4 linked regions of the Sinorhizobium fredii genome follow. The protein of the gene in region 3 binds, or shares a complex with, the protein of the main gene of each other region. Links are inferred from orthologs where the notes say so. Each region holds a gene or a part of one and is shown on either strand. Other genes may lie near its edges.

Evidence for each region.
Region 1: the proteins of accD (region 3) and accB are in contact, whole or in part, in a solved structure (PDB 8UXZ), measured with the Escherichia coli proteins. The link is inferred for Sinorhizobium fredii from one-to-one orthologs.
Region 2: the proteins of accD (region 3) and NXT3_RS16120 are in contact, whole or in part, in a solved structure (PDB 8UXZ), measured with the Escherichia coli proteins. The link is inferred for Sinorhizobium fredii from one-to-one orthologs.
Region 4: the proteins of accD (region 3) and accC are in contact, whole or in part, in a solved structure (PDB 8UXZ), measured with the Escherichia coli proteins. The link is inferred for Sinorhizobium fredii from one-to-one orthologs.

What each region holds. Positions count from the first base shown.
Region 1 is NZ_CP024307.1:1,452,320-1,460,051, reverse strand. The notes cover bases 4,911-7,732. They hold accB (acetyl-CoA carboxylase biotin carboxyl carrier protein), read left to right. Parts: upstream 4,911-5,994; coding sequence 5,995-6,471; downstream 6,472-7,732. Other genes in these bases: accC (acetyl-CoA carboxylase biotin carboxylase subunit), read left to right, coding at 6,484-7,732; aroQ (type II 3-dehydroquinate dehydratase), read left to right, coding at 5,525-5,971; NXT3_RS07010 (DsbA family protein), read left to right, coding at 4,911-5,380. Outside these bases: NXT3_RS07020 (Rne/Rng family ribonuclease), read left to right, coding at 285-3,041; NXT3_RS07015 (pyridoxal phosphate-dependent aminotransferase), read right to left, coding at 3,227-4,384; more of NXT3_RS07010, read left to right, coding at 4,613-4,910. UniProt on the Escherichia coli protein: This protein is a component of the acetyl coenzyme A carboxylase complex; first, biotin carboxylase catalyzes the carboxylation of the carrier protein and then the transcarboxylase transfers the carboxyl group to form malonyl-CoA.
Region 2 is NZ_CP024307.1:3,273,648-3,281,319, reverse strand. The notes cover bases 4,479-7,369. They hold NXT3_RS16120 (acetyl-CoA carboxylase carboxyltransferase subunit alpha), read right to left. Parts: upstream 6,456-7,369; coding sequence 5,502-6,455; downstream 4,479-5,501. Other genes in these bases: xerD (site-specific tyrosine recombinase XerD), read right to left, coding at 6,519-7,369; NXT3_RS16125 (L,D-transpeptidase family protein), read right to left, coding at 4,479-5,224. Outside these bases: NXT3_RS16145 (M20 aminoacylase family protein), read right to left, coding at 1-1,048; NXT3_RS16140 (D-alanyl-D-alanine carboxypeptidase family protein), read left to right, coding at 1,218-2,303; NXT3_RS16135 (CobW family GTP-binding protein), read left to right, coding at 2,370-3,500; NXT3_RS16130 (sulfurtransferase TusA family protein), read right to left, coding at 3,564-3,800; more of NXT3_RS16125, read right to left, coding at 3,800-4,478; more of xerD, read right to left, coding at 7,370-7,460; NXT3_RS16110 (hypothetical protein), read right to left, coding at 7,457-7,606. UniProt on the Escherichia coli protein: Component of the acetyl coenzyme A carboxylase (ACC) complex. First, biotin carboxylase catalyzes the carboxylation of biotin on its carrier protein (BCCP) and then the CO(2) group is transferred by the carboxyltransferase to acetyl-CoA to form malonyl-CoA.
Region 3 is NZ_CP024307.1:24,234-31,819, forward strand. What follows is about bases 4,645-7,586. They hold accD (acetyl-CoA carboxylase, carboxyltransferase subunit beta), read left to right. Parts: upstream 4,645-5,629; coding sequence 5,630-6,544; downstream 6,545-7,586. Other genes in these bases: trpB (tryptophan synthase subunit beta), read left to right, coding at 4,645-4,732; trpA (tryptophan synthase subunit alpha), read left to right, coding at 4,738-5,577; NXT3_RS00160 (bifunctional folylpolyglutamate synthase/dihydrofolate synthase), read left to right, coding at 6,681-7,586. In the rest of the region: phaZ (polyhydroxyalkanoate depolymerase), read left to right, coding at 1-1,122; NXT3_RS00130 (DUF2852 domain-containing protein), read left to right, coding at 1,304-1,723; NXT3_RS00135 (M48 family metallopeptidase), read left to right, coding at 1,910-2,665; NXT3_RS00140 (phosphoribosylanthranilate isomerase), read left to right, coding at 2,841-3,515; more of trpB, read left to right, coding at 3,512-4,644.
Region 4 is NZ_CP024307.1:1,448,353-1,454,197, forward strand. The notes cover bases 3,045-5,845. They hold accC (acetyl-CoA carboxylase biotin carboxylase subunit), read right to left. Parts: upstream 5,217-5,845; coding sequence 3,873-5,216; downstream 3,045-3,872. Other genes in these bases: NXT3_RS06985 (DUF2155 domain-containing protein), read left to right, coding at 3,045-3,178; aat (leucyl/phenylalanyl-tRNA--protein transferase), read right to left, coding at 3,249-3,863; accB (acetyl-CoA carboxylase biotin carboxyl carrier protein), read right to left, coding at 5,229-5,705; aroQ (type II 3-dehydroquinate dehydratase), read right to left, coding at 5,729-5,845. Also shown: Asp-tRNA(Asn)/Glu-tRNA(Gln) amidotransferase subunit GatB, read left to right, coding at 1-1,028; NXT3_RS06970 (GNAT family N-acetyltransferase), read left to right, coding at 1,031-1,528; NXT3_RS06975 (GNAT family N-acetyltransferase), read left to right, coding at 1,629-2,087; NXT3_RS06980 (NADH:ubiquinone oxidoreductase subunit NDUFA12), read left to right, coding at 2,211-2,606; more of NXT3_RS06985, read left to right, coding at 2,726-3,044. UniProt on the Escherichia coli protein: This protein is a component of the acetyl coenzyme A carboxylase complex; first, biotin carboxylase catalyzes the carboxylation of the carrier protein and then the transcarboxylase transfers the carboxyl group to form malonyl-CoA.

The sequences.
Region 1 (7,732 bases), 1.4 Mb from region 3 along the record:
GATGGTGATTTTCACCGACTGCCCGCAAGCGGGCGTATTCATCGGACCTCCCCTCGAGGTCCAGGACATTGGCATTCTTGTTTGGTCTTTGATGTGACTCAGCAGCATCGGTCAGGAGTAAAGAGGCCCCGGGACGAGATCGTTCCGGCTGCCGTCTGGCTGCTGCACCATCACCTGCGCCAAACAGGACCTTTCACATCCGGCGCAGCTTCCGACGAGTTCGACAGCCTTCCAAGCGAAGTGCCTCTGTCTGCCGTTGCCCTGCGCCGAGGAGCAGAGCTTAGATGGCAGAGAAAATGCTTATCGATGCGTCTCACTCAGAGGAGACGCGCGTCGTTGTCGTTCGCGGGAACCGCATAGAAGAATTCGATTTCGAATCGGAACATAAGAAGCAAATCCGCGGCAATATCTATCTGGCCAAGGTGACCAGAGTGGAGCCGTCGCTGCAGGCGGCCTTCGTCGATTATGGCGGCAATCGCCACGGCTTCCTGGCCTTCGCCGAAATTCACCCCGACTACTATCAGATCCCCCTCGCCGACCGTCAGGCGCTGTTGAAGGCGGAAGCCGAAGAGGCCCGCCGCGAGGACGACGTCGAGCCGGTCGAGACCGCAGACGAGCAAACCGTCGCGCCGACAAGGGACGAGGCTCCGGCTGAAGAAGCCGCCGCGGCCGAACCGGAAACGGAAGTCAAGGCAGAGGCGGAGAAGCCGAAGGCCAAGCCGAAGCGCACGCGCCGGGCGAAAGCCAAGGCCAGCGAACAAAAGGAAGAGGCGCAGGGCGACGCCGAGGCGAGTGATGAGGGCAGCAGCGGCGAAATGGCCGCGATGGTCGACGTCGACTCGATCTCCGAGGACGTCGATGCGCGCCGCCGCCGCGACGATGATGACGACGATGACGACGGCCATGACGGCGAGAAGGAAATCATCGAGTCTGTCGGCGCAGAAGATGCGATGGAAGAGGTTCCGGACCGGCAGGTCCGCAAGCCGCGAAAGCAGTACCGCATCCAGGAAGTGATCAAGCGCCGGCAGATCCTGCTCGTCCAGGTCGCGAAGGAAGAACGCGGCAACAAGGGCGCGGCGCTCACCACCTATCTTTCGCTCGCGGGCCGCTATTCGGTGCTGATGCCGAACACGGCGCGCGGCGGCGGCATCTCCCGCAAGATCACCAACTTGCAGGACCGCAAGCGCCTCAAGGAAATCGCCCGCGGTCTCGACGTGCCGCAGGGCATGGGCGTGATCCTGCGCACCGCTGGCGCCAACCGCACCAAGGTCGAGGTCAAACGCGACTTCGAATATCTGATGCGGCTGTGGGAGAACGTCCGCACGCTGACCTTGAACTCCACCGCCCCCTGCCTCGTCTATGAGGAAGGCAGCCTGATCAAGCGTTCGATCCGCGACCTCTACAACAAGGATATCAGCGAGATCATCGTCTCCGGCGAAGAGGGCTACAAGGAAGCCAAGAGCTTCATGAAGATGCTGATGCCGAGCCACGCGAAGGTCGTGCAGCCCTATCGCGACGTGCATCCGATCTTCTCGCGTTCCGGCATCGAAGCCCAGCTCGACCGCATGCTGCAGCCGCAGGTGACGCTGAAGTCGGGCGGCTATATCATCATCAACCAGACCGAGGCGCTTGTCTCGATCGACGTGAACTCCGGTCGCTCGACCCGCGAGCATTCGATCGAGGATACCGCGCTGCAGACCAACCTGGAGGCGGCCGAGGAAGTCGCGCGCCAACTGCGTCTTCGCGACCTTGCCGGCCTGGTGGTCATCGACTTCATCGACATGGAAGAAAAGCGCAACAACCGCGCCGTCGAGAAGAAGCTTAAGGACTGCCTGAAGAACGACCGGGCGCGCATCCAGGTCGGCCGCATCTCGCATTTCGGCCTGCTTGAAATGTCGCGCCAGCGCATCCGCGCCTCGGTGCTCGAAAGCACGATGCAGTCCTGCCCGCATTGCAACGGCACGGGCCACGTTCGCTCGCAGTCTTCCGTCGCGCTGCATGTGCTGCGCGGTATCGAGGAACATCTGCTAAAGAACACCACGCACGACATCGCGGTCCGCACGATCCCGGAAATCGCGCTCTACCTTCTCAATCAGAAGCGCGGCACGATCACCGACTATGAGCGGCGCTTCGGCGTCTCGATCATCATCGAGGCGGACGCGCATGTCGGCGCCCAGCACTTCGCGATCGACAGAGGCGATCCGGTCGAGAATCCGGTGAAGATCGAGCAGCTTCTGCATTTCGAGCCGGAGCCGGAAGAAGAAGAAGAAGAAGAAGACATCGTCATCGAGGAGGATCTGGACGAGGAGGAAGCGGAAGAGACCGCGGCCGAGCGTCCGGGACAGCCGAAGGCGCAGGCCTCCGACGACCAGGGCGGCCGCAAGCGCAAGCGCCGTCGCCGGCGGCGCGGCAAGGGTGCCGGCCACGGACCGGAATCGGTCGCGGCGGAAGCCGGAGACGCGCTTGATGGCGCGGCTGACGAAGGCGACGAGTCCGAGGACGAAGGCGAGGTCCAGGATGCCTTGACGGCAGACGGGGATCAGAAGCGCAAGCGTCGCCGTCGCGGCAAGCGGGGCGGCCGCCGCAACCGGCCAGAAGCCGAAGGTGAGGCCGCTCTTGCTGCAGAGTCCGATGACGAGCCGGCCGATGCCGAAGAGGCAGCGGACGCCAACGACGCCGATGCAGCTGCCGCCGCGGCCGTCGAACAGGTCGTGAATGCGGCGTCTGTCAAGGCCGAGACTCCCGCTGCCGAAGCCAAGCCGGCGAAACCGAAGCGCAGCCGCAAGAAAGCCGTGGCCGCCGAGGCACCGGCGGAAAATGCCGACACGGCGGCCGAACAGGCTGTCGAAGCGCAGCCGGATGAAACCGGTCCTGCTCAAGTCGAGGAAGCGGTTGCAGACCTGGAGGCCGGCAAGCCCGCACGGACGACGATTGCTTCCGAGCCCGTGGTCACATCGAATGTGGCCAAGGCCGACAGCAGCGAAGAAGAGGCAGCCAAGCCGAAAAAAGGCGGCTGGTGGCAGCGCCGCGGCTTCTTCTGAGAAAGCATAGGCTTACCAAGCAAAAGGCCCGGAACATTCCGGGTCTTTTTTGTTACTACATGCCTCCTTAAATCGACCTCGATTTAGGGAGGCATGCAGTAATTCAAAGTGCTACAGGGACCTTTGCGCGTCTGATAAGACGCGCGGCGCTGTAGTAGCGGTCGACGCGCCCGACCCGAAGGCGGTTATTTCAACCAATGCGCAATGCGGTCCATCGCTTCGGCCATTTCGGCGGGCGCGCCGGCATAGGAAAAACGCATGCTGCGATGCCCTTCGAGCGGATCGAAATCGAAGCCGGGCGTGGCGGCGACATTGATCTCGGCGAGCATGCGACGGGCGAAGGCCATGCTGTCGTTGGTGAAGCGGCTGACGTCGACATAGGCATAGAAGGCGCCGTCCATCGGTGAAGCGATCGAAAAGCCCATCTCCGGCAAACGCGTCAGCAGGAGGTCGCGATTGGCGGCATAGGCCCGCTTGTAACCATCCAATTCCTCATGCGCGCCGAGGGCGGCCTCCGCGGCAACCTGGGAGAGCTCCGGCGGCGAAATATAGAGGCTCTGGGCAATGCGCTCGAAGACACGCACCTGAGCCTCCGGCAGCACCATCCAGCCGATGCGCCAGCCGGTCATACAATAATATTTCGAAAACGAATTGATGACGACCGCATCGTCGGCGATCTCGAGGACCGAGGTCTCCTCGCCGGCAAAGGTCAGCCCGTGATAGATCTCGTCGGAGATGAAAGCGATCGATCGGGCGCGGCAATAGTCGGCGAGCGCCTTGAGACGCTCCCTTCCCGTGACTGTGCCGGTCGGGTTTGCAGGGCTGGCAAGAAGCACCCCCTTCAGAGGCTTGCCGGCCTGCGCCGCCGCCCGCTCCAGGCTTTCGGGCGTGAGCGTAAACCCTGTATCGGCGTTGGCTTCGATCTCGACCACGCTCAGGCCGAGCGCGGCCATGATATTGCGGTAGGCAGGATACCCGGGCCGCGCGATGGCGACGCAATCGCCCGGATCGAAGAGAGCCAGGAAGGCCAGATTGAAGCCCGCGGAGGAGCCGGTGGTGATCGCAACCCGCTGCGGATCAAGCGCGATGCCGTGGCGGCTCTGATAGTGGGCGGCGATTGCCCGCTTCAGCGAGAGGGTCCCGAGGGCGTCGGTATAGCCGAGGCGGCCGTGCTCCAGCGCCCGCCGCGCCGCCTCCAGCGCGGCCTTTGGGGCGGGATGGGCCGGCTGGCCGACCGCCATCGAGATGACGGGATGGCCGGCATCGCGGCGACGCGTCGCTTCCGCCAATACATCCATGGCATGGAACGGTTCGACGGCGCTGCGTTTCGACATCTGTGCCAATGGCTGACCCTCGCAAGTTGACTGGACGCCCGCCCTTTGCCCGATCGCTGCACGCTTCACAAGTATGGGAGCGCCGCAATTCGGCAGATTTTGCCGTTTCGTTTCGCGCCCGCGCACCCTATGCTCGCTTTCGACGGCAGGCTCGCTATCGTCGTTGTCTATGAAGATGCGTTGACGCGGCAGTGCGAAATGGGCGACAGACAGGTACGAGAAGACAACGAGGGAATGATGACGCTCAGGAAGAAGATGATTGCCGCCGGAGCGCTGATCGCGCTTGCAGCCGGCATTGCCCTGCCCCAATCCGCGGCGGCGCTCGATGCAAAGCAGAAGGAAGAGATCGGCGCCTTCATCAAGGAATATCTCATCGCCAATCCGGAAATCATGCTGGAAGTGCAGGAAGCCCTGTCCGCCAAGCAGCGCGCCAAGCAGCAGGAAGCTTCGCAAGCGGCGATCGCCAAGAACGAAAAGGCGATCTTTAATTCCGCCTACGACGTTACGCTCGGTAACCCCAAGGGCGACATCACCATCGTCGAATTCTTCGACTATAATTGCGGCTACTGCAAACGGGCGCTGTCGGACATGGACGAGATCATCGCCAACGACAAGAATGTCCGTTTTGTCTTGAAGGAACTCCCGATTCTCGGCCCCGACTCGCTTGCCGCGCACAAGGTCAGCGCCGCCTTCCGCTCGATCGCGCCGGAGAAATACGGCGACTTCCACCGCGCCCTGCTCGGCGCCGAGGAGCGGGCGACGGAGGAAACGGCGATCGCCGTTGCCGCCAAGCTCGGCGTTACCGAAGAGCAATTGCGCGACAAAATGGAAGACGATCCGAATGACGCCGCGGTGCGCGAAGCCTACATGCTCGCCAACGATCTCGGCATCACCGGCACCCCCTCCTACGTCATCGGCAACGAGGCGGTTTACGGCGCCGTCGGCGCCGCCGAAATCACCGGGAAGGTCGCCAACATGCGCGAGTGCGGCAAGACCACCTGCTGACAGCCGAAGCGGAACGCGTCACGTCGTTCAGCCTTTCCCATCCGCCTATGACTTGTGGACAAATCCCCCGGGAGACCGGGGGGCTTTCCCTCGCCGAACCATCGGTCTATAGGTAACCCTCCCATCATCGGACCGGAATCCCTTATGCCCTCGACGATTTTTGTGCTGAACGGCCCAAACCTGAATGCCCTCGGCAAGCGCGAACCAGGCATCTACGGCGGCCAGACCCTGGCCGATATCGAGGCGATGTGCAAAGCGGAGGGGAAGCTCCTGGGCTTCGACGTCGATTTCCGCCAATCCAACATCGAAGGCGTGCTGGTCGACTGGCTGCACGAGGCCGGCGAAAAGGCCGCCGGCGTCGCCATCAATCCGGCCGCCTACGGGCACACGTCGATTGCCATGCACGATGCCATTCGTGCCATCACCGTCCCCGTCGTCGAATTGCATCTTTCCAACATTCATGCGCGCGAGGAATTCCGCCACAAGTCGATGATTGCGCCGGCCGTCAAGGGCGTGATCTGCGGCTTCGGCGCGCAGAGTTACATTCTGGCGCTGCATGCGCTAAAGAACCTGACAAACACGTCGAAATAAGAAGTACACGAGGCTCATATCCCATGGCTGACAAGAAACCCGGTATCGATCAGGCGCTGATCCGCGATCTCGCCAATATCCTCAAGGATACCGACCTGACCGAGATCGAAGTGGAACAGGACGATCTGCGCATCCGCGTCTCGCGAAACGGCACGCCTGTCGCCATGCCCATGGCGGCAATGCCCAGCTATCAGCTCCCGGCGGCCGTTGCCGCTGCACCCGCGTCGATGGCTGCGCCCGTCGCAGCAGAAGGCGGCCACAATGCCAAGAATGCGGTAACCGCGCCAATGGTCGGCACGGCCTATCTCGCTCCCGCTCCCGGCGCCCGCCCGTTCATCGAAGTCGGCGCGACCGTCAAGGAAGGCCAGACGATCCTGATCATCGAGGCGATGAAGACGATGAACCAGATTCCGGCGCCGCGCTCGGGCAAGGTGACGGAAATTCTCGTGCAGGATGCCGCCCCCGTCGAATTTGGCGAACCCCTGATCGTGATCGAATAAGGCGCGTTGGCGATGATCTCGAAAATCCTCATTGCCAATCGCGGCGAAATCGCGCTCCGCGTGCTGCGCGCCTGCAAGGAGCTCGGCATCGCGACCGTCGCCGTGCATTCGACTGCAGACAGCGACGCCATGCACGTGCGGCTCGCAGACGAGAGCGTCTGCATCGGGCCGCCGCCGTCGCGCGAGAGCTATCTGAACATCCATCAGATCGTCGCCGCCTGCGAGATCACCGGCGCGGATGCGGTGCATCCCGGTTACGGCTTTCTTTCTGAGAATGCCAAGTTCGCGGATATCCTCGAAGCGCACGGCATCACCTTCATCGGCCCGACGGCGGAGCACATCCGGCTGATGGGCGACAAGATCACCGCCAAGAAGACGGCGGAAGAGCTCGGAATCCCGGTCGTTCCCGGCTCCGACGGCGAGGTGAAGCCGGAGAACGCGCTGAAAGTCGCCCGCGAGATCGGCTTTCCGGTCCTGATCAAGGCGACCGCCGGCGGCGGCGGGCGCGGCATGAAGGTCGCCAGAACCGAGGAAGACCTCGAGCACGCCGTCGCAACGGCACGTTCCGAGGCCGCAGCCGCCTTCGGCAATGACGCGGTCTATATGGAGAAGTTTCTCGGAAAGCCGCGCCATATCGAGATCCAGATCGTCGGCGACGGCGAAGGCAATGCGATCCATCTCGGCGAACGCGACTGCTCGCTGCAGCGCCGCCACCAGAAGGTCTGGGAAGAAGCCAACTCCCCGGCGCTCAACGTCGAGCAGCGCATGAAGATCGGCCAGGTCTGCGCCGACGCAATGAAGAAGATGAAGTATCGCGGCGCCGGCACGATCGAGTTTCTCTACGAGGACGGCGAGTTCTATTTCATCGAAATGAACACGCGCTTGCAGGTCGAGCATCCGATCACCGAAGCGATCACCGGCATCGACCTGGTGCATGAGCAGATCCGCGTGGCATCGGGCGCCGGCCTTTCGGTCAAGCAGGAAGACGTCGTCTTCTCCGGCCACGCCATCGAATGCCGCATCAATGCCGAGGATCCGCGCACCTTCGTTCCCTCCCCGGGTACGATCACGCATTTCCACGCGCCCGGCGGTCTCGGGGTGCGGGTCGACAGCGGCGCCTACCAGGGCTACCGCATCCCACCCTATTATGACAGCCTGATCGGCAAGCTGATCGTCCACGGCCGGACCCGCGTCGAATGCATGATGCGTCTGCGCCGCGTGCTCGACGAGTTTGTCATCGACGGAATAAAGACGACGTTGC
Region 2 (7,672 bases), 3.2 Mb from region 3 along the record:
TGAAGACGAAGGCGCCGGGCCGGGCAAGTAGCATGTAGGAGAAGTCCTCGCCGCCCATCATCGGATCGAGCGCGGCATTGACGTTGCCTTGGCCGGCGACCGTTGCGGCGGCGGCAAGCGCGTGGCCGGTCTCTTCGGCATGGTTGACGGTGACAGGATAGTTGCGGCCGTACCAGACGTCGACCGTCGCGCCATAGGCGCCGGCAATGCTTTCGGCGATCTGGCGGATGCGCGTCTCGCCGGTGTCGCGCACCTCGGGCGTCAGCGCGCGCACCGTGCCGGCCAGGACCGCCTGTTCCGGAATGACGTTGTGGGCGAAGCCGGCATTGAACTTGGTGACGGAAACGACGATGGAGGCAAGCGGGTCGACGGTGCGCGAGGCGATCGTCTGCAGCGCATTGACGATCTGCGCGCCGATGGCGATCGGATCGATGGTCTTGTGCGGCTGCGCCGCATGGCCGCCGCGCCCCTTGATGGTGATGGTGAACTCGTCGGTCGAGGCCATGATCGGCCCGACGCGACTTCCGAAATGACCGACCGGCATGCCCGGCATATTGTGCATGCCATAGACCTCCTCGATGGCAAAGCGTTCCATCATGCCGTCCTTGACCATCTCGTTGCCGCCGCCGCCGCCTTCCTCGGCCGGCTGGAAGATGACGGCGACGCTGCCGGCGAAGTTGCGCGTCTCGGCGAGATATTTCGCTGCACCAAGCAGCATGGCGGTGTGGCCGTCGTGGCCGCAGGCATGCATCTTGCCGGGGGTCGTCGACGACCAGGCCTTGCCGCTCGTCTCGGTGATCGGCAGGGCGTCCATGTCGGCCCTGAGGCCGATGGTGCGGCCGGGGCCGAGATTGCCGCGGATAAGCCCTACGACGCCCGTCCGGCCGAGGCCGGTCACGATCTCGTCAACGCCGAATTCCTTCAGTTTCCTTTCGACGAAGGCTGCCGTATTTTCCACCGCGAACAGGAGCTCCGGGTTCATGTGCAGATGGCGCCGCCATTCGGTCACTTCGTTCTGGAGTTCGGCAGCGCGGTTCAATATCGGCATGATGCTTCCCTGTGGGTCTGTTCGGTGGTGGCCTGACGGCGAGGTGAATGGGCTTTGCCATCTCCTTGCCATATAGGCTAAATAGCCGGACGATACGAGGCAACTGCGGAAATTCGAGGTTAAGATAGTGGTGACAGTTCGACTTCTGATGCGCAACAGGGCAGGCGCGATGGGCGTTTTTGCCGGTGTTTGTGCGGCATTGGCGGCGGCGCTTCCGGCGTCGGCCAATCCGCGGCTCGTTGTCGACGTCGCAACTCTCAAGGTCTACGAGCATCAGGACATCTTCCAGAAATGGTACCCGGCGTCGCTGACCAAGCTGATGACGGCCTATACGACGTTTCGGGCAATCCAGGCGGGACAGCTGACGCTGGAAAGCCCGGTGGTGATGACGAAGAACGCGGCGGCCGAGCCGCCGAGCAAGATGTTCTACAAGCCCGGGCAGGCGATGACGCTCGACAGCGCGTTGAAGATGATGCTCGTCAAATCCGCTAATGACGTCGCCGTGGCGATTGCGGAAACGGTCGGCGGAACGGAGCAGGCTTTCATCGACCGCATGAACGCGGAAGCGCGGCGGATCGGCATGACCTCGTCGCATTTCATCAATGCCAACGGCTTGCCGGGGCAGGGCCAATACACGACCGCGCGTGACCTTGCCGTTCTGGCCATCACGCTGAAGCGCGAGTTTCCGCAATATGCCTCCTATTTCTCGCTGGAAGGCTTCACCACCGGCAAGAAGGACTATGCAAACTACAATATGCTGATCGGCCGCTTCGAAGGGGCCGACGGCATGAAGACCGGCTTCATCTGCGCGTCGGGCTTCAACCAAGTATCGTCGGCGAGCCGTTCTGGTCGCAGCGTCATATCGGTCGTGCTCGGCGAGGATAGCCTCGGCGCCCGCGCCGACGAGTCGGCCCGGCTTCTTCAGATGGCGCTGACGACCCCTGCGGCCGGAAAACCGTCGCTGACCGCCATCGCGCCTTACGGCGAAGGCCGTGAAGTGGTTTCGGACGTCAGCAAGGAGATCTGCTCCAAGCAGGCGGCGAAGGTCCGTAGCGAAGGCCGCGACGAGGGCGGCCGGCAGAAGCTGCTGTCGCCCTATATCCACGAGATCAACCGTCCGCTGAAGCTGGCCTTCGCCGGGCTTATTCCGGGCAGCGGCGACAAGACCGCCAAGGCAGGCAGCGATGTCGCCGGGCAGGGTGATGTCGCCGAGCTCGCCAACGTCCCGGTTCCGGTGCCGCGCCCCAGCTTCTGAGCGCGATGGGAATGCGATTGCGGTTTCCGCCCGGACGCCGCCAAGGTCTATGACGGAGTTCTTTCCATGAACGGTCCACTGCCGGTCGTGCCGGTGTCGATCCTCACCGGCTTCCTCGGTGCGGGCAAGACGACCCTTCTGAACCGCTTGCTGAAGGATCCGGCGCTTGCCGACACCGCCGTGATCATCAACGAATTCGGCGATGTCTCGATCGATCACCTGCTTGTCGAGGCGTCGAGCGACGGGGTGATCGAGCTTTCCGACGGCTGCCTGTGCTGTACGGTCCGCGGTGAACTGGTCGACACGCTCGCCGACCTGATGGACCGAATGCAGACCGGGCGGATCAAGCCGCTGAAGCGCGTCGTCATCGAGACGACCGGCCTGGCCGACCCGGCGCCGGTGCTGCAGTCGGTGCTCGGCAATCCGGTGATCGCCCAGAACTTCCGCCTCGACGGCGTAGTGACTGTCGTCGATGCGGTGAATGGGGCCCAGACGATCGCAAAGCACATCGAGGCGCTGAAGCAGGTCGCCGTGGCCGACCGGCTGGTGATCAGCAAGACGGGGCTTTCCGGTAAGGAACAGCTCGACGCGCTGGCTGACCTTCTGAAGGACCTCAATCCGCGCGCGCCAATCTTCGACGGCGACGGGCAAGAGGCGGGGCGGGCCGACCTGTTCGCCTGCGGGCTCTACGATCCATCCACCAAAGTTGCCGATGTCGGCCGCTGGCTGCAGGACGAGCTCGATGGAAGTGACGATCATGACCATCACCACGGCCATGATCATGGGCACGATCACCACCACCACGACGTCAATCGCCACGGCTCCGACATCCGCTCCTTCAGCATCGTTCACGACCGGCCGATCGAGCCGATGGCGCTCGAAATGTTCGTCGACCTGTTGCGCTCGGCCCATGGCGAGAAGCTGTTGCGTATGAAGGCGATCGTTTGCGTCGCGGACCGGCCGGAGCGCCCGGTGGTCCTGCACGGCGTCCAGTCCGTCTTTCACGCGCCTGAACGGCTTGCCGCCTGGCCGGACCCAGCCGACCGGCGCACCCGGATGGTGCTGATCACCAAGGGGCTCGAAGAGGCTTTCGTGCGCGATCTCTTCGATGCCTTCACCGGCAAGCCGCGCGTCGACCGTCCGGATGCGCAGGCGCTCACCGACAACCCGCTCGCCGTGCCCGGTGTGAAGTTCTGATCAAGCCGCTTTGCCCCTTCCTGCCCACAGGCGTCATAATAGAGAGCGCCGGAATCTCCGCCGTCACGTCTTCTTGCGAATGAGAAAGCGATGGCCGCCGGCGGTCGATGCCGCCTGCTCGAGCCGGTGCCCATCCTCGTTGCAGAAATGCGGAATGTCGATCACGGCCAGCGGATCGGTCGTCTCGACCTCGATGAGCCCGCCGGGCGCCATCGTTTCCATTCGCTTGCGCGTCTTCAAAACGGGAAGGGGGCATTTCAGCCCCCTCAAATCATAGACCACCCTTGGCTCGTCCGGCATCAATTGCCCCAGATCTTCCAGAACGGACGCTTCTTCGGCGGCTGTTCCGCCGGCGCCGTTTCGCTGCCGGCTGCAGGGGCCGTGGCCACTTGCGGATTGGCCCCGGCCGGCGTGGCTGCCTGTTGCTGAGTGCCGGCAGGGTGCTGCTGGGTCGCAGCCGCCTGTTGAGCCCCCGGCTGGACTGCGCTCTGCTCGGCGGGCGCCTGGTTGGCCGGTGCCGGCGCCGCGGGCTCGCTTTTCGAGAACAGGTTCCAGAAGGATTTCTGGGTAGGCGCCGTCTGCAGCGCCGCCTGCTGAACCGGGCGCTCGATCGGGCTCTGCTGCGGCACGGGTACGGCCTTGCCGTCGCGCGTCGCCTTCTCCAGAGCTTCCTTCTGGATCAACGCCGCCTGTTTGGCCTCTTCGGCCTCCTTCTGCTCGGCGAGCCGCTTTTCGAGATCGCTCACCTTCATCAGCTTGCCGGCGTCGAGCGACGTGCCGGTCGGCGCATAGGCAAGCTCGCGGCCCTTGCGCTGCTCGGCGACGATTGCCTTGCGCTCCGCTTCGCTCGGCTCATACCAAACCATGCCGTCGTATTTCTTCAGCGCCTTCTGATAATCGCGCTGGTAGTCCTTGTCGAAATTCGCCATGGCCACTTGCAAGGCCGGCGGCGTCGACATGGCGGGGCACTGGCCGGCAGGGTTGAAGCTGCCGTCGGACTGCTGATTGAAGACGTATTTCCTCTCGCAGACATTGACCTGCGGCGGACGTTTGGTGACTTCGAACTGGTCGTAGCCGACCTTCAGCATCTTCCAGAATTCGATGTTCGGATTGTCGCGGTGGCGGGCCATGTTCTCGGCCGTCATGCGGAAGGGGAAGGCCTGAAGCTGGACGCTCTCCTGACCGCCCTTGAAGGCGTCGCGGGCGAGCGCGAAGATCTCGATGATCTGCTCGTCGGTCATCGAATAGCAGCCCGACGACGAGCAGGCGCCGTGGATCATCAGATGCGTGCCGCTGCGGCCATTCGCCCTGTCATAGGTGTTGGGGAAGCCGGTATTGATCGCCAGGTAATAGTTCGAATTGGGGTTCATCTGGTGCGGATAGAGCGGATAGAAGCCCTCCGGCGCCTGACGGTCACCTTCCTTCACCTTGGGGCCGAGCTTGCCCGACCAGGCACAGATCTTATAGCTCTTCAAGAGCTGGAGGCGGCTTGACGCATTCGCCTTCCAGACCTCGAGCGTTCCCTCTTCCTTGAAAATGCGCAACAGGATCGGGGATGTCTTCTGCATCCCCAGTTCCTTCATCTTGCCGACGATCTTGCCGGACAGCTGGTATTCGGTCTTGTTCTTGACGGAGGAGAGATTGACCGAATCGAGCGTTTCGTTGGTGCAGCCGGCGAGCGCGGCTGCAATGACGGCGGTGACAAAAAGATTCCTGAAACGCATCGGCAAAAGCCCGTTTTAGCCAGATTCCATCCGTGCACGCCCCTTCCGCGAGGGAGAGGTGTCAACGAATCAGTAAGTCATTATCCTTCACGAAATCTTAACCGTGCAGGCGCCCCCTGCGAACGGCCGTTTCTCATGACCCCATGAATATGGCCAAGATTTGGCCACAGTCCCGATTTCCGGTTGTCGAGCGCGCCAAGTTGATCGCAATGGTTAATCCCGGGCGCTGAACGAGGCTAAAGCGGAAGGCGGTCAGGATCACGCTCTGCCTCGCCGCTCAGAGATTGCGGCCGATGTTCAGGTATTTCTGACGGCGGTCGGCGCGCAGTTCGTCGCCATTGCGGCCGGATAGCTCCTTCAGTGCATCGGCGATGACCGTGCCGGTGCGGCCGATCACGGCCTGCGCGTCGCGATGGGCGCCGCCGATCGGTTCGGGAATGATGCCGTCGATGACGCCGAGCGCCTTCAGGTCCTCGGCGGTGATCTTCATGTTGCTGGCCGCTTCTTTCGCCCGCGTCGAGTCGCGCCAGAGGATCGAGGCCGCACCCTCCGGCGAGATGACGCTGTAGATCGCGTGCTCGAGCATATAGACGCGGTTGCCCGTCGCGATCGCGATCGCTCCGCCGGAGCCGCCTTCGCCGATCACTACAGTGACGATCGGCACCTTGACGTTGAGGCACATTTCGGTCGAACGGGCGATCGCCTCGGCCTGGCCGCGCTCCTCGGCGCCGACCCCGGGATAGGCGCCGGCGGTGTCGACCAGGGTAATCAGCGGCAGGCCGAACCGGTCGGCCATTTCCATGACGCGGACCGCCTTGCGGTAGCCCTCGGGGCGCGGGCTGCCGAAATTGTGCTTGATGCGCGACTTCGTGTCGTTGCCCTTCTCCTGTCCGATCACCGCGACCGGCGCGCCGCGGAACCGCGCGAGACCCGCCTGGATCGCATCGTCGTTCGCATAGTTTCGGTCGCCGGCAAGCGGCGTGAACTCGGTGAAGAGCTCCGCGGCATAGTCGAGGAAATGCGGCCGGGACGGGTGGCGCGCAACCTGAGTCTTCTGCCAGGGCGACAGCTTGGAATAGATCTCCGCCATCGCATCGCGGACACGTCCCTCGAGCCGCGCGATCTCATCGGAAGTGTTCACGCTCTCGTCTTCGCCGGCAAGCTTCTTCAATTCGAGGATTTTGCCCTCGAGATCAGAGATGGGTTTTTCGAAGTCGAGATAGTTGTGCATGAGATGCGTTTCCGATCGTTTTGCGACAAGGACCGTCCGGCAAAGCCAACCTGCCCGGCGGTCCTAATCCTGTTTTTTCGCCTGTTTGGCAAGGGGGTGGTGGTTTTGCACCAGCTCGTGCAGCCGTTCTTCAAGCACATGCGTATAGATTTGTGTCGTCGAAATGTCCGAATGGCCGAGCAGTTCCTGCACGGCGCGCAGGTCGGCGCCATTGGCGAGGAGGTGACTGGCGAATGCATGGCGCAGCACATGCGGCGAGATCGCCGCGACCTTGATGCCGGCACGAGCCGCGAGACTCTTGAGGTCGCGGGCAAAGACCTGGCGCGGCAGGTGACCGGATTTGCCGAAGGAGGGGAAGAGCCAGGGGCTCTCCGTTTCCGCCGCTCTTTCGCGCAACTCGGCCCCGTAGGTCCGCATGGCGCGGATCGCGGCCTGCGACAGCGGCACGAGCCGTTCCTTGTTTCCCTTGCCGCGGATCACCAGGAAGCGTCCGTTCTGCGCAAGCACGCTTGCCGGCAGCGACACGAGCTCGCTGACGCGCATGCCGGTCGCATAAAGAAGCTCCAGGAGGGCGTGCATGCGACGCTTCGCGAAGGCGTCTTCGGCGCCGGAGCCGGCCTCCGCCTCGGCCTGGCCGATCAGCCGGGTGACGTCATCGACGCTGAGCGTCTTCGGCAAGGCGCGCGCCTTCTTGGGCGCGTCGAGAATGCCGGTAGGGTCGTCGCCGCGCAGCCCTTCCGCATAGAGGAACTTGTAGAATTGCCGAAGGGCCGACAGCCGGCGTGACTGCGAGGAAGGCTTGAAGCCCTCGCCGGCAAGATGCGAGAGATAGCGTCTCAGATCGTCGGCCGTGGCGGCATTGAGCCGCGTCCCGCAGGTGCGCAGGAAGGAGCTGGCATCCCTGAGATCGCGTTCGTAGGATTGCAGCGTGTTGACCGCCGCGCCTCGTTCGGCGCTCATCATTTCCAGGAAAGCTTCGAGGTGGGCCTCCGAAAGATCGGTCATTGCGGCTTGTTGACCCGTTCGGACGGAATGCGCACCGTCACGTCCCGCTCTACCGGTTCGACGAAGGTGACGAGCGCCACCATGGTTCCATAGATCATGCCGGCCACCACGGCGCAGAAGAACAGGAACCGGAACAGGGTTGGCATTTCAGTCTCCAGTACGCGAATAACGCCATTGCGGAACCGTGATCTATATGAACGGCTCGTCCGGCA
Region 3 (7,586 bases):
CGCGCCACGCGGCGCTATGGTAAGCCGGAATTCGGCCTGCCCGAGACGGTCGTCGACGGCCAGCCTGTGCCGGTCCGCGAGAAGATCGTCTGGCGGGCGCCCTTCTGCAACCTCATCCATTTCGAACGGTCGCTGCCGAAGGGAAGGACGCCGGACCCGAAGGTGCTGCTCGTCGCACCCATGTCCGGCCACTACTCGACCTTGCTGCGCGGCACGGTCGAAGCGCTTCTGCCGCATTCGGACATCTACATCACGGACTGGCTGGATGCCCGCATGGTGCCGCTCAGCGAAGGCACTTTCGATCTCGACGATTACATCGACTACGTCATCCAGATCCTGCATCACCTCGGACCCGATACCCATGTGATCGGCGTCTGCCAGCCGGCCGTGCCGGTTCTCGCCGCGGTCGCTTTGATGGAGGCGGAGAACGACCCGCTCTCGCCCGCGTCGATGACGCTGATGGGTGGACCGATCGATACCCGCATCAACCCGACCGCCGTCAATCAGCTGGCCGAGCAGCGGCCGGTCGACTGGTTCCGCGACAATGTCATCATGCCGGTGCCATGGCCGCAACCGGGCTTCATGCGCATGGTCTATCCGGGCTTCCTTCAGCTTTCGGGCTTCATGTCGATGAATCTCGACCGCCATCTGGTCGCCCACAAGGAGTTCTTCGCCCATCTCGTCAAGAACGATGGCGATGCCGCCGACAAGCACCGCGACTTCTACGACGAATATCTCGCGGTCATGGATCTCACCGCGGAATTCTACCTGCAGACAGTGCAGGTGGTGTTCATGCAGCATGCCTTGCCGAAGGGAGAAATGATGCATCGCGGCAAGCGCGTCGATCCGACGGCGATCCGCAAGGTGGCGCTGCTGACGGTCGAGGGCGAGAACGACGACATTTCCGGCGTCGGCCAGACCCAGGCGGCGCAGACGATCTGCACCAACATTCCGGAGCACATGCGTCAGCACTACATGCAGCCGGACGTCGGGCACTACGGCGTCTTCAACGGCTCTCGCTTCCGCGGCGAGATCGCACCGCGCATCGTCGCCTTCCAGCGCGAGCATTCGCGCCACTCGAGGCCAGTGAAGCAGATCATCAAGGGAGGCAAATCGGCCTAGCTCCACCTGACGCGGGCTTTTCGACCGCGGCCTAAAGCATCCTGAGGCGGCGATTTGCTGCCGCAGGATCAAGGGTTTGTCCGATTCCCATCCGGCGCATCTTGCAGTCATCTCCTGCCTTTCCCACATCGTTTTCATCGGGCCGCAACGGGCGGTCCGCTGACTGCGAGGAATACTGACGATGAACCAATCTGCATTGATCCGTCCGGACTGGACGCCTGCGACCATTGCATTGATGGTGCTCGGTTTCGTGGTGTTCTGGCCGCTCGGCCTGGCGATGCTCGCTTACATCCTCTTCGGCGACAAGCTGAAGACCTTCAAGAAGGACGCCAACGACAGCGTGGACCGCATGTGCGCCGGCTTCCGCCGGAGCAATCGTGGCCATTGGGCCCACCATCGGACCGGCAATGTCGCCTTCGACGACTGGCGCGAGGCGGAACTTGCGCGTCTCGACGAGGAACGCCGCAAGCTGGACGAGATGCGCGAGGAATTCGACGCCTATGTCCGCGAGCTCCGGCGCGCCAAGGACCAGGAGGAATTCGACCGCTTCATGCGCGAGCGCAAGAACGGCCGCCCCGGCCCGGCACCAGAGACCGCCTGATTGACAGGAATGGCATCCCGGCGTTTCACATGAAACGCCGGGACTACAGCGCCGCGCGTCCTATCAGACGCCGCAAAGGTCGCTGTAGCACTTTGAATTGCTGCATGTATCCATAAATCGAGGTCGATCTAAGGACACATGCAGTAGGCAGCTGCCAGCGGACGGCGAATCGGCTAGAAAGGCCTCATGTTTCCCTCCTTCAAGCGCCGCCGCGGCAGTGAAACGCGCCCCGATATCACGCGTGACATCGAGGTGGCCGGCAAGCGTCTTCCCTTGACCATCCGCCAGAACGCACGCGCGACACGGATGACCTTGCGCATCGAGCCCGGCGGGCGCGCCCTGAAACTCACCGTTCCCGAAGGTCTGCCGGAGCGCGAGGTCAGCGCATTTCTCAGCCGCCATCAGGGCTGGCTGATGACCAAACTCGCGCGCTTCTCCGGCGAAAGCGAGCTCGAAGACGGCGGAACCATCTTCATCCGCGGCGTCGCCCATCGCATCGAGAGGACCGGCCGGATTCGCGGCCTTACAGAGCCCGTCATCGTCGACGATGAGGCGGTGTTGCGGGTCGGCGGCGCGGAGGAGCACCTGCGCCGGCGGATTGCCGACTACCTGAAGAAGGAGGCGCGCCTCGAATTGGAGCGCCTCGTCGCCGTCTATGCCGGCCGAATCGGCCGCCGCGTCCGGTCGTTGAGCCTCAAGGACACCCGCAGCCGCTGGGGCTCCTGCTCCGCCGAAGGTGACTTGAGCTTTTCCTGGCGCATTGCCATGGCGCCGCCGAAGGTGATCGCCTATCTCGCCGCCCACGAGGTCGCCCATCTTGAGGAGATGAACCACGGCCCCGATTTCTGGGCGCTGTGCGAAAGGCTCTGCGCGGATACCAACGAGGCCAGGCGCTGGCTGAAGCGCAACGGCACCATGCTGCACTCCATCGATTTCGGCTAAGTTCACGGTTGAGTTTGGCCGATGGTGACGAGAGACGGGGACTGGACGGTGCGGACAACCGCCGAAACTGAAGTAAGCCCGACTGAAAACGCCCGGCCAAAGTCTCTTAGGATGACGCGCTGCAGAGCAACGGTTTTGCTCGACTCGGACGGTATTTCGTGCAAGGTCGCTTGCCATGAAAACGGAAGTGAAAATATGTGGACTGAAGACCGCGGAGGCGGCGGAGCATGCCGTGGCGCTCGGGGCCACGCATATCGGCTTCATCTTCTTTCCCAAGAGTCCGCGCAACATCGAGCCTGACGACGCCGGCCGGGTGGCCGAACGTGTTCGCGGCCGCGCGAAGATCGTCGCCGTCACCGTGAATGCCGACAATGACGATCTCGACGAGATCGTGTCCGCGCTGAAGCCCGACATCCTGCAGCTTCACGGCTCCGAAGATCCGGACAGGGTTCTGACGATCAAGGCGATCTACGGCCTGCCGATCATGAAGGCGCTGTCGATCCGCGATGCCTCGGATCTCGAAAGGATCGATGCCTATGTCGGCATCGTCGATCGCTTCCTTCTCGATGCTAAGCCGCCGGCCGGGTCCGAACTACCCGGAGGCAATGGTGTCTCTTTCGACTGGAGGCTGCTCGACGCGCTTGACGGGAGCGTCGATTACATGCTTTCCGGTGGACTGAATGCGGAAAATATCGGCGAGGCTCTTGCGCTGACCGGCGCCAGCGCCGTCGATATATCCTCCGGGGTGGAGAGCGCCCCGGGTGTCAAGGATTTGAAGCTCATGGATGCATTTTTCGGCGGTGTCCGACGCGCCGAAGCCGTAGTGCCACGATCAGGGAGCAGGACGTGAATCAGCCGCTAAAACCGAACTCCTTCAGGGCTGGACCGGACGAGGACGGCCGGTTCGGTATTTTCGGCGGCCGTTTCGTCGCCGAGACTCTGATGCCGCTGATCCTCGACCTCCAGGACGAGTGGAACAAGGCCAAGAACGACGCGGCCTTCAAGGCCGAGCTCGATAGGCTCGGTGCTCACTATATCGGCCGGCCGAGCCCGCTCTATTTCGCCGAGCGCCTAACGGCTGAGCTCGGCGGCGCCAAGATCTATTTCAAGCGCGAGGAGCTGAACCACACCGGCTCGCACAAGATCAACAATTGCATAGGCCAGATCCTGCTCGCCAAGCGAATGGGCAAGACCCGCATCATCGCCGAGACCGGTGCCGGCCAGCACGGCGTCGCTTCGGCGACCGTCGCCGCCCGCTTCGGTCTTCCCTGCGTCGTCTACATGGGCGCCACCGACGTCGAGCGCCAGGCGCCGAACGTCTTTCGCATGAAGCTTCTCGGTGCCGAGGTGAAGCCCGTGACCGCCGGCAACGGCACGCTGAAGGACGCCATGAACGAGGCGCTGCGCGACTGGGTGACGAATGTCGACAGCACCTATTACCTGATCGGCACGGCCGCCGGCCCGCATCCCTATCCGGAGATGGTCCGCGACTTCCAGGCGGTCATCGGCCAGGAGGCGAAAGAGCAGATTCTTGCCGCCGAAGGCCGCTTGCCGGACCTCGTCATTGCGGCGGTCGGCGGCGGCTCGAACGCGATCGGCATCTTCCATCCCTTCCTCGATGACGAGGATGTTCGGATCGTCGGCGTCGAAGCGGGCGGCAAGGGACTTGATGGCGACGAGCACTGCGCCTCGATCACCGCCGGCTCGCCGGGCGTGCTGCACGGCAACCGCACCTATCTGCTGCAGGACGGCGACGGCCAGATCAAGGAAGGCCACTCCATCTCGGCGGGCCTCGATTATCCCGGCATCGGTCCGGAGCATGCCTGGCTCAACGATATCGGCCGGGTCGAATATGTGCCGATCATGGATCATGAAGCGCTCGAAGCCTTCCAGACGCTGACGCGGCTCGAAGGCATCATTCCGGCGCTCGAGCCATCGCATGCGCTGGCCGAGGTCATCAAGCGGGCGCCGACAATGGGCAAGGACGAGATCATCCTGATGAATCTCTCCGGTCGCGGCGACAAGGACATTTTCACCGTCGGCAAAATTCTGGGAATGGGGCAGTAACGAGTATGACCGCACGCATGGAGCAGAGGTTCGCCGACGTCGCGGCGGAAGGTCGCCCGGTCCTTGTCACCTATTTCATGGGCGGCGATCCCGATTTCGAAACGTCGCTGGCGATCATGCAGGCGCTGCCGAAGGCGGGCGCCGACGTGATCGAACTCGGCGTGCCCTTTTCCGATCCGATGGCCGACGGCCCGGCGATCCAGCTTGCTGGCCAGCGCGCGCTTAAAGCCGGGCAGACGCTTGCCAAGACGCTCGACCTCGCCCGCCGCTTCCGGACTGAGGATCAGCGCACCCCGATCGTGCTGATGGGCTATTACAATCCGATCTACATCTACGGCGTCGAGCGCTTCCTGGATGACGCCGTCGAGGCGGGTGTCGACGGGCTGATCGTCGTCGATCTGCCGCCGGAAATGGACGACGAGCTCTGCATCCCGGCGCTGAAGAAGGGCATCAGCTTCATCCGTCTGGCGACGCCAACGACCGACGACCGCCGTCTGCCCAAGGTTCTCGAAAACACCTCCGGTTTTGTCTATTACGTCTCGATGACCGGCATCACCGGTTCCTCTCTGCCGGATCCGTCGCTGATTGCCGGCGCGGTGGCGCGGATCAAGTCGCATACGAAGCTGCCCGTCTGCGTCGGCTTCGGCGTCAAGACCGCCGAGCATGCGCGGGTGATCGGCGCTTCCGCCGATGGTGTCGTGGTGGGGACGGCGATCGTCAACCAGATCGCCTCGAGCCTGACGGAAAGCGGTCAGGCTACCGACGCGACGGTGCCGGGTGTGGAAGCTTTGGTTCGAGGGCTTTCGGCCGGGGTGCGGGCGGCGCGCCTTGCGGCAGCCGAATAATCGCCCATATTGGCGCGCAGAAGCCGAAGGACATCTTCAGGAGTCTACTTAAGTGAACTGGATCACAAACTACGTTCGGCCGAAGATCAATTCGATGCTCGGCCGCAGGGAAGTTCCGGAGAACCTCTGGATCAAGTGCCCTGAAACCGGCGAGATGGTGTTCCATCGCGATCTCGAAGAGAACAAGTGGGTCATCCCGCAGTCTGGCCATCACATGAAGATGCCGGCAAAGGCCCGGCTGAAGGATCTCTTCGATGGCGGAATCTACGAAACCCTGCCGCAGCCGAAGGTGGCGCAGGATCCGCTGAAGTTCCGCGATTCGAAGAAATATCTCGACCGCCTGCGCGACAGCCGGGCCAAGACCGAGCTCGAGGACACGATCGTCGCCGGCCTCGGCCTCGTCCAGGGCGTCAAGCTGGTCGCCGTCGTCCATGAGTTCAACTTCATCGGCGGTTCGCTCGGCATGGCGGCCGGCGAGGCGATCATCAGGGCCTTCGAGAAGGCGATTGCCGAGAAGTGCCCGCTGGTGATGTTCCCGGCTTCCGGCGGCGCCCGCATGCAGGAAGGCATCCTGTCGCTGATGCAGCTTCCGCGCACCACGGTTGCGGTCAATCTGCTGAAGGAAGCGGGCCTACCCTATATCGTCGTGCTGACCAACCCCACCACCGGCGGTGTCACGGCATCCTATGCGATGCTGGGCGACATCCACCTGGCCGAACCGGGTGCGGAGATCGGCTTTGCCGGCAAGCGGGTGATCGAGCAGACGCTCCGCGAAAAGCTCCCGGATGGCTTCCAGACCTCGGAGTACCTCCTGGAGCACGGCATGGTCGATATGGTCGTCAAGCGCCACGACCTGCCGGCGACGCTTTCGCGCCTGCTGAAGATCCTGATGAAGAAGCCGGCGGAGGCCGCAAGGCGCGAGAGCGGCTCCCAGGTTTCGCCCTTGCCGCTCGCAGCCCGGGCCTAGGCCGCCGCACCAGCTCTGTTTGATTCTCTAGACTTGTGCGCCTTTCCGGGGCGCGCAAACGTTGCTGTAAATGTTTTGATTCGCTGCAATTCCGTTTAGGAATCATCTGGCAGCGTCAATTTTTTGAGGCAAGAACATGGCGGCGGCACAGGTCAGCGAGGCGGCGCAGGAGATTGAAAAACTTCTGGCTCTGCATCCCAAGGGATTCGACCTGTCGCTCGACAGAATCACGCGGCTGCTGGCCGCGCTTGGCAACCCGCAGGACCGCCTGCCGCCGATCATCCACGTCGCCGGCACCAACGGCAAAGGCTCCGTCACCGCGTTTTCGCGGGCGATCCTCGAGGCTGCAGGCCTCAGCGTCCATGTGCACACGTCGCCGCATCTGGTGAACTGGCACGAGAGATATCGGCTCGGCGTCAAGGGCGGCAAGGGTGCGCTCGTCAGCGACCCGGTGCTGGCCGATGCTGTCCGGCGCGTGGCGGAAGCCAATGCCGGCCAGAAGATCACCGTCTTCGAGATCCTGACGGCCGTCACCTTCTTGCTTTTCGCGGAGCATCCGGCCGATGTCGCGGTCATCGAGGTCGGCCTCGGCGGCCGCTTCGACGCGACGAATGTCATTGTCCGGCCGGCGGTCTCTGTCATCATGCCGATCTCGCTCGATCACCAGGCCTATCTCGGCGACCGGGTGGAACTGATCGCCGCCGAGAAGGCCGGAATCATGAAGCGCGGCTGCCCGGTGGTGATCGGCCATCAGGAAGAAGACGGCGTGCGCGAGGTGCTGGTCGAAACGGCCGAGCGGCTCGGCTGCCCGATGTCCGTCTACGGCCAGGATTTCATGGCGCATGAGGAATTCGGCAGGCTGATCTTTCAGGACGAGAACGGCCTTGCCGACCTGCCGCTGCCCCGCCTGCCGGGCCGGCATCAATATGCCAATGCGGCGGCGGCGATCCGCGCCGTCCGGGCGGCCGGTTTCGACGTGCCGGAGGCGGCGATCGAGAAGGGCCTGGCCGGGGTCGAATGGCCGGGCCGGCTGCAGCGTCTT
Region 4 (5,845 bases), 1.4 Mb from region 3 along the record:
AGCATCCCTCCATGTCCTATGTCGATCTCAACCGCTCCGGCGTGGCGCTGATGGAGATCGTCTCGAAGCCGGACCTGCGCTCGTCGGACGAGGCCAAGGCCTATCTCACCAAGCTGCGCTCGATCGTGCGCTATCTCGGCACCTGTGACGGCAACATGGACGAGGGCTCCATGCGCGCCGATGTCAACGTCTCGGTGCGCCGCCCGGGCGAGGCGTTCGGCACGCGCTGCGAGATCAAGAACGTCAACTCCATCCGCTTCGTCGGCCAGGCGATCGAGTACGAGGCCCGTCGCCAGATCGCGATTCTCGAGGATGGCGGCACGATCGACCAGGAGACGCGGCTCTTCGACCCGAACAAGGGCGAGACCCGCTCAATGCGCTCCAAGGAGGATGCGCACGATTACCGCTATTTCCCCGATCCGGATCTGTTGCCGCTCGAGTTCGACGATGCCTTTGTGGAGGCGCTCGAGGCCGATCTGCCGGAGCTGCCGGACGACAAGAAGGAACGTTTCGTACGCGACCTCGGGCTGTCGGTCTATGATGCCTCGGTTCTCGTCTCGGAAAAGGCGATCGCCGACTACTTCGAGGCAGTGGCCGAAGGGCGCGACGGCAAGATTGCCGCCAACTGGGTGATCAACGACCTGTTGGGCGCCTTGAACAAAGCCGGCAAAGCCATTGAAGAGACTCCGGTTTCGCCGGCCCAGCTCGGCGGCATCATCGATCTCATCAAGGCGCGGACGATCTCCGGCAAGCTCGCCAAGGATCTCTTCGAGATTCTCTGGAACGAGGGTGGCGACCCGGCCGAAATCGTCGAGAGCCGCGGCATGAAGCAGGTTACCGACACCGGCGCCATCGAGAAGGCGGTTGATGAAATCATCGCCGCCAACCCGGACCAGGTGGAGAAGGCCAAGGCGAAGCCGTCGCTGGCCGGCTGGTTCGTCGGCCAGGTGATGAAGGCGACCGGCGGCAAGGCCAACCCGCAGGCCGTGCAGGCTCTCGTCAAGTCCAAGCTCGGCATCGAAGAGTGACGATGTTCTTCGTCCGCACGGCGAGCGAGCGCGACCTCGAGAAGGTGCGCGCTCTGCTTGTCGAGACTTGGCATGCGACCTATGACAGCCTCTATGGCGTCGACAAGGTTAACGAACTGACGGCCAAGTGGCACTCGCTTGATGCCCTGAGGGCTCGGCTGCGACACAAGAATGGGGAATTCGTCGTTGCGGACAATGGCAAGGAGATCGCCGGCATGGGCTTCGCGGCGATGTCGGAGACGCTTGCAAAGACCGCCATTCTTCATCAGCTCTACGTCCTGCCGAAATACCAGCGGCAGGGCATCGGCGGCGACATGTTCGCCGAACTCGAAACCTGTTTTCCGGATGCCGAGCGCATGCGGCTGGAGGTCGAGCCGGAGAACCTGAAGGCGCTCGCCTTTTATCGGGCGCATGGCTTCTCGGACGTCGGAAAGACGGCCAACTGCGGAGAGGACGACTCCGGTGTGCCAGCGCTGGTTCTTGAGAAGCGCCTTTCCTGATCTGCCGGGTGCCCGGCGCTCCACATGCGCTGTCACAACGCTGTCGCCTCACCATGTTTGATGCGCCATCTGAACATCTGCATGTCGGGGTAGCACGGTCATGGAATCAGAGATTCGCAAAGCTGAACGCGAAGACCTGCCGGCGATCATTGCCCTGTTTGCAAATGACACCCTTGGCGGTCACGGCGACACGATCGACGCCGAAGCCTTTGCCGATTATCTGGCCGCTTTCGAGCGGATCAAGGCCTCGACGCACCAGGCGCTCTACGTCGCCTGCGTCGGTGGCGAGGTCGTCGGGACTTTCCAGACGGCACTCTCGATATCGCTTCCCGGGCGCGGCAGTTCCAGCCTGGTGATCGAGGCCGTGCAGACCAGGGAAGATATGCGCGGCCGTGGTATCGGTGAACGGATGGTCCGCCACGCCATTGCCGAGGCGCGGGAAAAGGGTGCCGCGAAAGTGCGGCTGACGTCCAACGCGTCGCGAGTCGACGCCCATCGCTTCTATGAACGCCTTGGTTTCGAGCGCAGCCATTTCGGCTTCAATATGCCGGTGAAATGACCGCCGGGCCGGTGGAATCACTGGACAAGGCCACTGGACAAGGCATGAGTGGCACGGCATAAGCGGGGACGCGATTTGGATATCCGGCCGCCCCTTCGATCGGCCGGCAAGGGACGAATGCCTATGAAGCTCCTGCTGCAGATTTTCACCTGGTGGAACGGACAGACGATCGGTACGCGCTTCCATACCTGGCGGCATGGCCAGCGTGTCGGTGAAGACGAGTTCGGCAATGTCTACTATCAGGGCGGCACGGATTCCGAGGGCCGCACGCGGCGCTGGGTGATCTATAACGGCCCGGCCGAGGCCTCTGCCATTCCTCCAGGCTGGCACGGCTGGATGCATCATCGCACCGACATTTCGCCCGCCGACGAAAAATACGCCGCACGCGAATGGCAGCAGCCGCACCGCCCGAACCCGACCGGCACGCCCAACGCCTATCGGCCGAAGGGTTCGCTCGCCAATGCAGGCCTGCGCCCGCGCGTGACCGGCGACTACGACGCCTGGACACCGCGCTCCTAGTCGCAATCGGGCCGCCGCCCCGATCTCGACTCTCGAGCATTGATCACGGCGCAGCCACATTTTCGGTTTAGCGCCTGAGGGCTATCCAGGAAAAACAGTATCGCAGGGGATTGGCGGGAATGGCAGGTTTCTGTCTGCGGAATTTGATCGGCCGGACGGCCCGAAGCATCGGCCTTGCATTTCTTCTGGCCCTGCCGTTGATTTCCGCCGTCGAGCCGGCGCGCGCCGCGCGCCTCTCGAACGCCGTCGCGGTCTTTTCCGGCATCGACAAGATCACCGGCCGCATCACCACCTTCGACGTCTATATCGGCGAGACGGTGCAGTTTGGCGCTCTGCAGGTGACCCCGCATGTCTGCTACAGCCGCGACGAGACGGAGGCACCGAAGACCACCACTTTCGTAGATGTCGACGAGATCACGCTCGACCGAAAGATCCGCCGCATCTTCACCGGCTGGATGTTTGCCGACAGCCCGGGCCTCAACGCCGTCGAGCACCCCGTCTATGACGTGTGGCTCCAGTCCTGCAAGCCAAACTCCGACGTTCCTCCGCCGGATACAGCGGCGAAGCAGTAGGGCGCCCTTCTACCCAAATGCATGCTGAGGGCGTCGGTTTGCCTGAAAGACGCCTGCTCCGCCGTGTTGACTAAAATTCGAGATTCGGCGAGGCGATAGCCCGGGCGAGCAGCAGGTCATATTCGGCCTTCGGCACGTCCACAGCGCCGAAGGATTTCAAATGGTCGGTGGTAAACTGGGTGTCGAGCAGCTGGAAGTGCTTTGCGCGAAGCCTCTCGACAAGATGGACAAGGCAGATTTTCGAAGCGTCGGTGCGTAGCGAGAACATGCTCTCGCCGAAGAAGGCCGCCCCGAGCGAGACACCGTAGAGGCCGCCAACGAGCCTGTCGCCCTCCCAGGCTTCGACGCTATGGGCGTAGCCCATGCGGTGCAATGCCGCGTAGAGGGAACGGATCTTGTCGTTGATCCACGTGGTCGGCCGACCCGGCGCGGGCTGCGCGCATCCCTCGACGACCGATTCGAAAGCCGTATCGAAGCGGATATCGAAGGGCCGCTTGCGGATTCGCTTGGCGAGACTGTGAGAGATGTGAAACCGATCCAGCGGGATGACGCCGCGAATCTCCGGCTCGACCCAGAAGAGCTCCGGATCGTCTGCCGAATCGGCCATTGGAAACAGGCCGATGGAATAGGCGCGCAACAACATGTCCGGGGTGATTTCCGGTTGTTTGCTGCGCGGTCCTTTCAATCTCGTACCCTATGCGGACGTTGCGGCCAGATGATGCTCCAGCCAGTGAATATCGTAATCACCGTTGGCGATATCCTGATTGTTTATCAGGTCTTGGAAAAGCGGCAACGTCGTCTTTATTCCGTCGATGACAAACTCGTCGAGCACGCGGCGCAGACGCATCATGCATTCGACGCGGGTCCGGCCGTGGACGATCAGCTTGCCGATCAGGCTGTCATAATAGGGTGGGATGCGGTAGCCCTGGTAGGCGCCGCTGTCGACCCGCACCCCGAGACCGCCGGGCGCGTGGAAATGCGTGATCGTACCCGGGGAGGGAACGAAGGTGCGCGGATCCTCGGCATTGATGCGGCATTCGATGGCGTGGCCGGAGAAGACGACGTCTTCCTGCTTGACCGAAAGGCCGGCGCCCGATGCCACGCGGATCTGCTCATGCACCAGGTCGATGCCGGTGATCGCTTCGGTGATCGGATGCTCGACCTGCAAGCGCGTGTTCATTTCGATGAAATAGAACTCGCCGTCCTCGTAGAGAAACTCGATCGTGCCGGCGCCGCGATACTTCATCTTCTTCATTGCGTCGGCGCAGACCTGGCCGATCTTCATGCGCTGCTCGACGTTGAGCGCCGGGGAGTTGGCTTCTTCCCAGACCTTCTGGTGGCGGCGCTGCAGCGAGCAGTCGCGTTCGCCGAGATGGATCGCATTGCCTTCGCCGTCGCCGACGATCTGGATCTCGATATGGCGCGGCTTTCCGAGAAACTTCTCCATATAGACCGCGTCATTGCCGAAGGCGGCTGCGGCCTCGGAACGTGCCGTTGCGACGGCGTGCTCGAGGTCTTCCTCGGTTCTGGCGACCTTCATGCCGCGCCCGCCGCCGCCGGCGGTCGCCTTGATCAGGACCGGAAAGCCGATCTCGCGGGCGACTTTCAGCGCGTTCTCCGGCTTCACCTCGCCGTCGGAGCCGGGAACGACCGGGATTCCGAGCTCTTCCGCCGTCTTCTTGGCGGTGATCTTGTCGCCCATCAGCCGGATGTGCTCCGCCGTCGGGCCGATGAAGGTGATGCCGTGCGCTTCGAGGATATCCGCGAACTTGGCATTCTCAGAAAGAAAGCCGTAACCGGGATGCACCGCATCCGCGCCGGTGATCTCGCAGGCGGCGACGATCTGATGGATGTTCAGATAGCTCTCGCGCGACGGCGGCGGCCCGATGCAGACGCTCTCGTCTGCGAGCCGCACGTGCATGGCGTCGCTGTCTGCAGTCGAATGCACGGCGACGGTCGCGATGCCGAGCTCCTTGCAGGCGCGCAGCACGCGGAGCGCGATTTCGCCGCGATTGGCAATGAGGATTTTCGAGATCATCGCCAACGCGCCTTATTCGATCACGATCAGGGGTTCGCCAAATTCGACGGGGGCGGCATCCTGCACGAGAATTTCCGTCACCTTGCCCGAGCGCGGCGCCGGAATCTGGTTCATCGTCTTCATCGCCTCGATGATCAGGATCGTCTGGCCTTCCTTGACGGTCGCGCCGACTTCGATGAACGGGCGGGCGCCGGGAGCGGGAGCGAGATAGGCCGTGCCGACCATTGGCGCGGTTACCGCATTCTTGGCATTGTGGCCGCCTTCTGCTGCGACGGGCGCAGCCATCGACGCGGGTGCAGCGGCAACGGCCGCCGGGAGCTGATAGCTGGGCATTGCCGCCATGGGCATGGCGACAGGCGTGCCGTTTCGCGAGACGCGGATGCGCAGATCGTCCTGTTCCACTTCGATCTCGGTCAGGTCGGTATCCTTGAGGATATTGGCGAGATCGCGGATCAGCGCCTGATCGATACCGGGTTTCTTGTCAGCCATGGGATATGAGCCTCGTGTACTTCTTATTTCGACGTGTTTGTCAGGTTCTTTAGCGCATGCAGCGCCAGAATGTAACTCTGCGCGCCGAAGCCGCAGATCACGCCCTTGACGGCCGGCGCAATCATCGACTTGTGGCGGAA